2 linked regions of the Pleomorphomonas sp. T1.2MG-36 genome follow. The protein of the gene in region 2 binds, or shares a complex with, the protein of the main gene of each other region. Links are inferred from orthologs where the notes say so. Each region holds a gene or a part of one and is shown on either strand. Other genes may lie near its edges.

Region 1 (3,481 bases), on a different replicon or contig from region 2:
ACCATCTGATTAAAGAGCTGACACTAAAAGTCAAGATTAATCGTTCAGTTCCAGCATGCGCCTTTGAAGCTGCCGACATAATTCGTGCTATTGCTGATCAGCTTTTCCAAATGGCCTTTCAGGCAACAATATCGACGAATTGTTTATGCCTGACCCCTTCCGTCCGGAAATCGCCGACCTCCGGACGGGCCTGTCGGACAGCCCTCAGGCGAACTGGCCGTGGCAGTGCTTGAACTTCTTGCCCGAGCCGCAGGGACACGGCTCGTTGCGGCCGACATGCCCCCAGGTCGAGGGATCGTTGGTATCGCGGACAACCGGCGTTGCGGCGAAAGCCGATGCCGCACCGATCGGTTCCTCGTCGAGGCCGGTCGCGGGATCGGCATGGTGGGCCGACAGCGCCCGATCGTCGAAGGCCGGCGTCTCGGGCGGCGCCTGGCGCACTTCGACGCGGCAGAGGTTCGCCGTCACCTGCTTACGCAGGTCGTTGAGCAGCGTCTCGAACAGCGAGAATGCCTCGGTCTTGTACTCGTTGAGCGGATCGCGCTGGGCATAGCCGCGGAAGCCGACCACCGAACGCAGGTGGTCGAGATGGGCAAGATGCTCGCGCCAAAGGTTGTCCAGCGTCTGCAGCAGGATGGCCTTTTCGACCCGGCGCATCAGCTCGGGACCGACGCGCTCCTCGCGGCCTGCGAAGTCGGCGTCGGCCGCGGCGATGAGGCGTTCCTCGATCTCCTGGTCGGCGATGCCCTCTTCCTTGGCCCAGTCGGCGATGGGGGCCTCGATGTTCAAGGTCTCGATCACCGCGTCATGCAGCCCCTTGACGTCCCACTGCTCGGCATAGGCGTTCTCGGGAATATGCTGCGCCACCAAAGCGGAAATCACCTCGCGCCGCATGTCGGCGACGGTGTCGGCGACGCTCTCTTCCGTCATCAGCTCGATGCGCTGCTCGAAGATCACCTTGCGCTGATCGTTCATGACGTTGTCGAACTTGAGAAGATTCTTGCGGATGTCGAAGTTGCGCGCCTCGACCTTCTGCTGCGCCTTCTCGAGGGCCTTGTTGATCCACGGATGGATGATGGCCTCGCCGTCCTTCAGGCCGAGCTTCTGCAGCATGCCGTCCATGCGGTCGGAGCCGAAGATGCGCATCAGGTCGTCCTGAAGCGACAGGTAGAAGCGCGACTGGCCGGGGTCGCCCTGGCGGCCGGAACGGCCGCGCAGCTGATTGTCGATGCGGCGGCTTTCGTGGCGCTCGGTGCCGAGCACGAACAGACCGCCGGCGGCCAGCGCCTTGTCCTTGAGACGGACGACGTCTTCGCGGATCTTCGCCTCTCGGGCGTCGCGCTCCGGTCCCGGCGGCACGTCGGCAAGCTTGCGGGCGATCAACATGTCGGCGTTGCCGCCGAGCTGGATGTCGGTACCGCGACCGGCCATGTTGGTGGCGATCGTCACGGCGCCCGGCAGGCCGGCCTGCGAGATGATGTAGGCTTCCTGCTCGTGGTAGCGGGCGTTGAGCACCTGGAACACCGGCTTGTCGCCGTCCATCAGCACGTCCGGATCGCTCTGCTGGAAGCCGCGCTTCTGAAGGAGCTCGGCGAGCTGCTCGGACTTCTCGATGGAGGTGGTGCCGACCAGGATGGGCTGGCCCTTTTCCTTGCAGGCACGAATGGTCTCGACGATGGCGGCGTATTTTTCCTCGACGGTCCGGTAGACCTCGTCATGGTCGTCGATGCGGGAGATCGGCCGGTGCGTCGGAACCTCCACGACTTCGAGGCCGTAGATGTCGGCGAACTCGTCCGCTTCCGTCGAGGCCGTGCCGGTCATGCCGGCCAGCTTCGCGTACATGCGGAAGTAATTCTGGAAGGTGATCGAGGCAAGCGTCTGGTTCTCCGGCTGGATGCGCACGTGCTCCTTGGCCTCCAGCGCCTGGTGCAGGCCGTCCGAATAGCGGCGGCCCGGCATCATGCGGCCGGTGAACTCGTCGATGATGACCACCTCGTTGTCCTTGACGATGTAGTCGCGATCGCGCTGGAACAGCTTGTGCGCCCGGAGGGCCTGGTTGAGGTGATGGACGACCGAGACGTTCTCGACGTCATAGAGAGAACCGCCCTTGAGAAGGCCGGCCGCGCGCAGGCGCTCTTCCATCCGCTCGGTGCCGATCTCGGAGAAGATGGCCGTGCGCTGCTTCTCGTCGACCTCGAAGTCCTCGTCGGCGATGCCGGGAATGAAGGTGTCGATGGTGTTGTAGAATTCGGAACGGTCTTCGAGCGGGCCGGAAATGATCAGCGGCGTGCGCGCCTCGTCGATCAGGATCGAGTCCACCTCGTCGACGATGGCGTAGTGGTGGCCGCGCTGGACCATCTGCGCCTTCTCGTACTTCATGTTGTCGCGCAGGTAGTCGAAGCCGAGCTCGTTGTTGGTGCCGTAGGTGATATCGCAGGCATAGGCCTCGCGACGCTCGTCGTCGGAAAGGCCGTGAACGATGACGCCGACCGAAAGGCCGAGGAAGCGATAGACGCGCCCCATCCACTCGGCGTCGCGGCGGGCGAGATAGTCGTTGACGGTGACGACGTGAACGCCCTTGGCCGGCAGCGCGTTGAGATAGACGGCGAGCGTCGCCACCAGGGTCTTGCCTTCGCCGGTCTTCATCTCGGCGATGTCGCCGTCGTTGAGCACCATGCCGCCGATCAGCTGCACGTCGAAGTGGCGCTGACCGAGGGCGCGCTTGGCCGCCTCGCGCACCACCGCGAAGGCGGGGACCAGGAGCGTGTCGAGCTCGGCTCCTGCGGCGAGCTTCTCGCGGAATTCAACGGTCTTGCCGGCGAGCGCCTCGTCGGAAAGCGCCTCCATCTCCTTCTCGAGCGCGCCGATCGCCTGCACGGCGGGGCGGTAGGAGCGAATGCGACGATCGTTCGCCGAACCGAAAATCTTGCGTGCTAATCCGCCGAGGCCGACCATGGCAGCCCATCCCTTCGATCAAAATTCAATGTACAGACGTTGGAAGGGGGAATGGCGGCGCCAGGAGTTTGGTTCCGGGCCGACCGTTCGCCCGACCTGCCGAGCCACGCTCCATCTATGGCGGGGTCGGAGATATGTCAACGCTGGCCCCATACCGATGGCAGAAATCGGCGCTTCTCGCGGCCGTTCGAACCACCCGCTTTCTGACTTTTTTGCCACCGCCCCTTCGAGTTTCCGAACGGTTGTTTTTTGCCTCTGTCGTCACGGAGAATTTGCCGCCGCGCGCCGAGCGCGCTATAGGGGCTGCCATTACGGTGCCGGCTCGATATCCGGGCGCGGACCGAAGACAGGATCGTCCCGATGAACTTTGCTCCCGCCGCCGGCGCTCGCGGTCGCCTCGGTCTTCTCGCCGCCCTCATTGCGCTGCCGCTTTCCGTGCTGCCCGCCTCGGCAGAAGACGTGGTGGCCCGTGTCAACGGCAAGGATATCACCGCCTCCGAGCTCCAGATGGCTTCCGACGTGTTCG
Region 2 (3,087 bases):
TCCCTCCCCCGATCGAGCCGTGGAGGTCGGTGTCTTGACGGCGGCCCCTTGAGGTGGCGCCGGCCGGGTTAACTTATCGCGAGAACCAAAACGCACCATGAGACATGGCAAGCGCCTACGGGCCATCGCACGAAGAACCCGTGGATAGGTGGCGGTTCATAGCCGGAACCGGCCTCTCCGTCAACCTTTCGGACACGGGTTTGTCGCCGAAATCGCCGCCGGAAAGCCCGGTCGGCGACCGATCGCCCGGCTGTGGAACGCTGGTTCCTCGCCGGGCGTCCGTCTCACTCGAGGGCGGCGCGAATCGCGCCGGCAACCTCTTCAATGGGCGCCATGCCATCGACCGGCTTCAACAGGCCGCTCTTGGCATAGAAGGGCGTCAGTGCCGCCGTGAGCGCCCGGAACTCCTCGAGGCGTTTGCGGAACACCTCGGGGTTGTCGTCCTTGCGCACCGGCTGGCCGGCCGCCTTGGCCTCCTCGGCCCGGCGAACGATTCGGTCGACGAGCTTCTCGGCGTCGACCTTGAACTCGATGACCGCGTCGAGCTTGAGCTTCTTGTCGGCGAGCAGCTTGTCGAGCGCCTCGGCCTGGGCCACGGTGCGCGGAAAGCCGTCCAGCACGAAGCCGTTCTTGGCGTCGGGCTCTTCGATGCGGTCGGAGACGATGCCGATGACGATCTCGTCGGACACCAGCTGACCGGCATCCATGACGGCCTTCGCCTTCTTGCCGATCTCGGTGCCGGCGGCGACGGCAGCGCGCAGCATGTCACCCGTCGACAGCTGCACGATACCGTATCGGTCCACCAGCTTCTGCGCTTGCGTACCCTTGCCGGCGCCCGGCGGCCCGAGAAGAATCAGCCTCATCTACGCTTCCCCCGAAGTTTGCTCTTCTTGATCAGCCCCTCGTACTGATGGGCGAGGAGGTGTCCCTGGATCTGGGACACGGTATCCATGGTGACCGAGACGACGATCAGCAGCGACGTGCCGCCGAAGTAGAACGGAACACCGGTGGTGGAGATCAGGAACTCAGGCAGCAGGCAGACGACGACGAGATAGATGGCACCGAGGACGTTGATGCGGGTCAGGACATAGTCGATGTAGGAGGCGGTGCGCTCGCCCGGCCGGATGCCGGGGATGAAGCCGCCCTGCTTCTTGAGGTTCTCGGCCGTGTCGGTCGGGTTGAACACGATGGCCGTGTAGAAGAAGGCGAAGAAGACGATCATTGCCGCGTAGGACAGCATGTAGAGCGGCTGCCCGTGCGCCATCAGCGTGCCGATGGTCTGCAGCCAGCCGCCGGCGGCACCGGTGCCGGCGAAGCCGGTGATGGTGCCCGGAATCAGCAGGATCGACGAGGCGAAGATCGGCGGGATGACGCCGGAGGTGTTGAGCTTCAGCGGCAGGTGGCTCGATTCGCCCTGGAACATCTTGTTGCCGACCTGGCGCTTCGGATACTGGATCAGCAACCGGCGCTGCGCGCGCTCGAAGAAGACGATGCCACCGATGACGACCACGGCCAGCACCAGCACGGCCAGGATGATCGGTGTCGCCAGGGCGCCCTGACGGCCCAGTTCCAGCATGCCGACGAGGGCGTGCGGCAGGTTGGCGATGATGCCGGCGAAGATGATCAGCGACGTGCCCTGGCCGATGCCGCGGGAGGTGATCTGCTCGCCGAGCCACAGAAGGAACATCGTGCCGCCCATCAGCGACAGCACGGTGGAAATGACGAAGGTCGGGCCGGGGTGGAGAACGATCGAGCCCTGCCCCTGCAGACCGACGGCGATGCCGTAGGACTGCACGGCGGCCAGCAGCACCGTGAGGTAACGGGTGTACTGGTTGATCTTCTTGCGGCCGGACTCGCCTTCCTTCTTGATCGCTTCCAGCGACGGAATGACCGAGGTCAGCAGCTGGATGATGATCGAGGCGGAAATGTAGGGCATGATGCCCAGGGCGAAGATCGCCATGCGGCCGACGGCGCCGCCGGAGAACATGTTGAACAGGCCAAGAATGCCCTGGCTCTGCTGCTTGAAGGCATCGGCCAGCGCCTGAAGGTTGATGCCCGGCAGCGGGATGTAGGTGCCGAGGCGATACACCAGAAGTGCGCCAAGGGTGAACCAAATCCGCTTCTTGAGCTCTTCCGCCTTGGCGAGCGCGCCGAAATTCAGATTTGCAGCGAGTTGTTCTGCCGCAGAGGCCATGTCTCACTCCGCCCGAATGGGATCCCGGATGCGCGCCTCCTCATCGCACGGGATGAGGTTGCTCCGCCTTGTCATTGGGGCCCTGGCGCTGTCGAAACCCGAAACGCCGTCTCCCTTGCCCGGATGGCCGTCGAGGACGTCTCGACAACCGGCTCCAGTCCGTCCGCTATATAGACCCGAGTCGCGAACGAAATAAGCCCCCGGACGACACCGACCCCACGCGAGACGAAAACGTTCGCGTGAAAACGGCGCCTGCCGGGGGCTTACGCATCACTCCTTGGCGGCGGCGGCCGGAACGACCACCTTGCCACCAGCGGCCTCGATCGCCGCGACCGCAGATGCCGAAGCACCGGCGACCTGGAAGGTCAGGGCCGTCTTGATCTCGCCACCCAGCACGCGGACGCCATCGAGCGGACGGCGCAGCAGGCCGGCCGCCACAAGCGCCTCGGCAGTGACCGGGGCCTTGGCGTCGAGCTTCTTGGCATCGACGGCAGCCTGAACCTTCGTCAGGCTGATCTCGTTGAGATCGAGCGCGAAGATGTTCTTGAAGCCACGCTTCGGCAGGCGGCGATGCAGCGGCATCTGGCCGCCTTCGAAACCGGCGATGGCAACGCCCGACCGCGAGGTCTGGCCCTTGACGCCGCGACCGGCGGTCTTGCCTTTGCCAGAGCCGATACCGCGACCGACGCGCATGCGCGGCTTGTTCGCGCCTTCGTTATCCTTGAGCTCGTTGAGCTTCATTTCATCGATCCTTTCGACCGGCGGTATCTCAGGCCTCGTCCACGACGCGGACGAGGTGCTGGACCTTCGCGATCATGCCGCGAACGGACGGAGTATCCTCCAGCGTGGCGGTGCGATGCATCTTGTTGAGACCGAGGCCGATCAGCGTGGCG

What was found. The genes of interacting proteins can lie anywhere in the genome.
Region 1: the proteins of secY (region 2) and secA are in contact, whole or in part, in a crystal structure (PDB 3DIN), measured with the Thermotoga maritima proteins. The link is inferred for Pleomorphomonas sp. T1.2MG-36 from one-to-one orthologs. Residues at the interface, in WP_004081795.1 of Thermotoga maritima: Glu108, Gly109, Glu110, Glu111, Ala236, Glu237, Arg238, Arg239, Ile240, Thr241, Ile242, Gln243, Tyr244, Ala245, Arg246, Arg247, Val248, Thr249, Gly250, Arg251, Arg252, Val253, Tyr254, Gly256, Ala257, Ser258, Thr259, Tyr260, Leu261, Pro262; in WP_004082002.1 of Thermotoga maritima: Glu261, Ala262, Arg263, Lys300, Ala301, Arg302, Thr303, Ile304, Ile305, Leu323, Tyr324, Asp325, Pro326, Val329, Ser330, Tyr333, Ile336, Lys340, Phe345, Val349, Glu363, Phe364, Tyr374, Ser375, Gly376, Gly377, Glu393, Ile395, Thr482, Ser483.

What each region holds. Positions count from the first base shown.
Region 1 is NZ_CATNLY010000034.1:7,912-11,392, forward strand. What follows is about bases 5-3,261. They hold secA (preprotein translocase subunit SecA), read right to left. Parts: upstream 2,956-3,261; coding sequence 205-2,955; downstream 5-204. Also shown: QQZ18_RS15830 (peptidylprolyl isomerase), read left to right, coding at 3,316-3,481. UniProt on the Escherichia coli protein: Required for protein export, interacts with the SecYEG preprotein conducting channel.
Region 2 is NZ_CATNLY010000012.1:354,724-357,810, forward strand. Bases 28-2,890 are described here. They hold secY (preprotein translocase subunit SecY), read right to left. Parts: upstream 2,195-2,890; coding sequence 860-2,194; downstream 28-859. Other genes in these bases: QQZ18_RS08495 (adenylate kinase), read right to left, coding at 285-863; rplO (50S ribosomal protein L15), read right to left, coding at 2,465-2,890. Outside these bases: more of rplO, read right to left, coding at 2,891-2,935; rpmD (50S ribosomal protein L30), read right to left, coding at 2,964-3,087. UniProt on the Escherichia coli protein: The central subunit of the protein translocation channel SecYEG. Consists of two halves formed by TMs 1-5 and 6-10.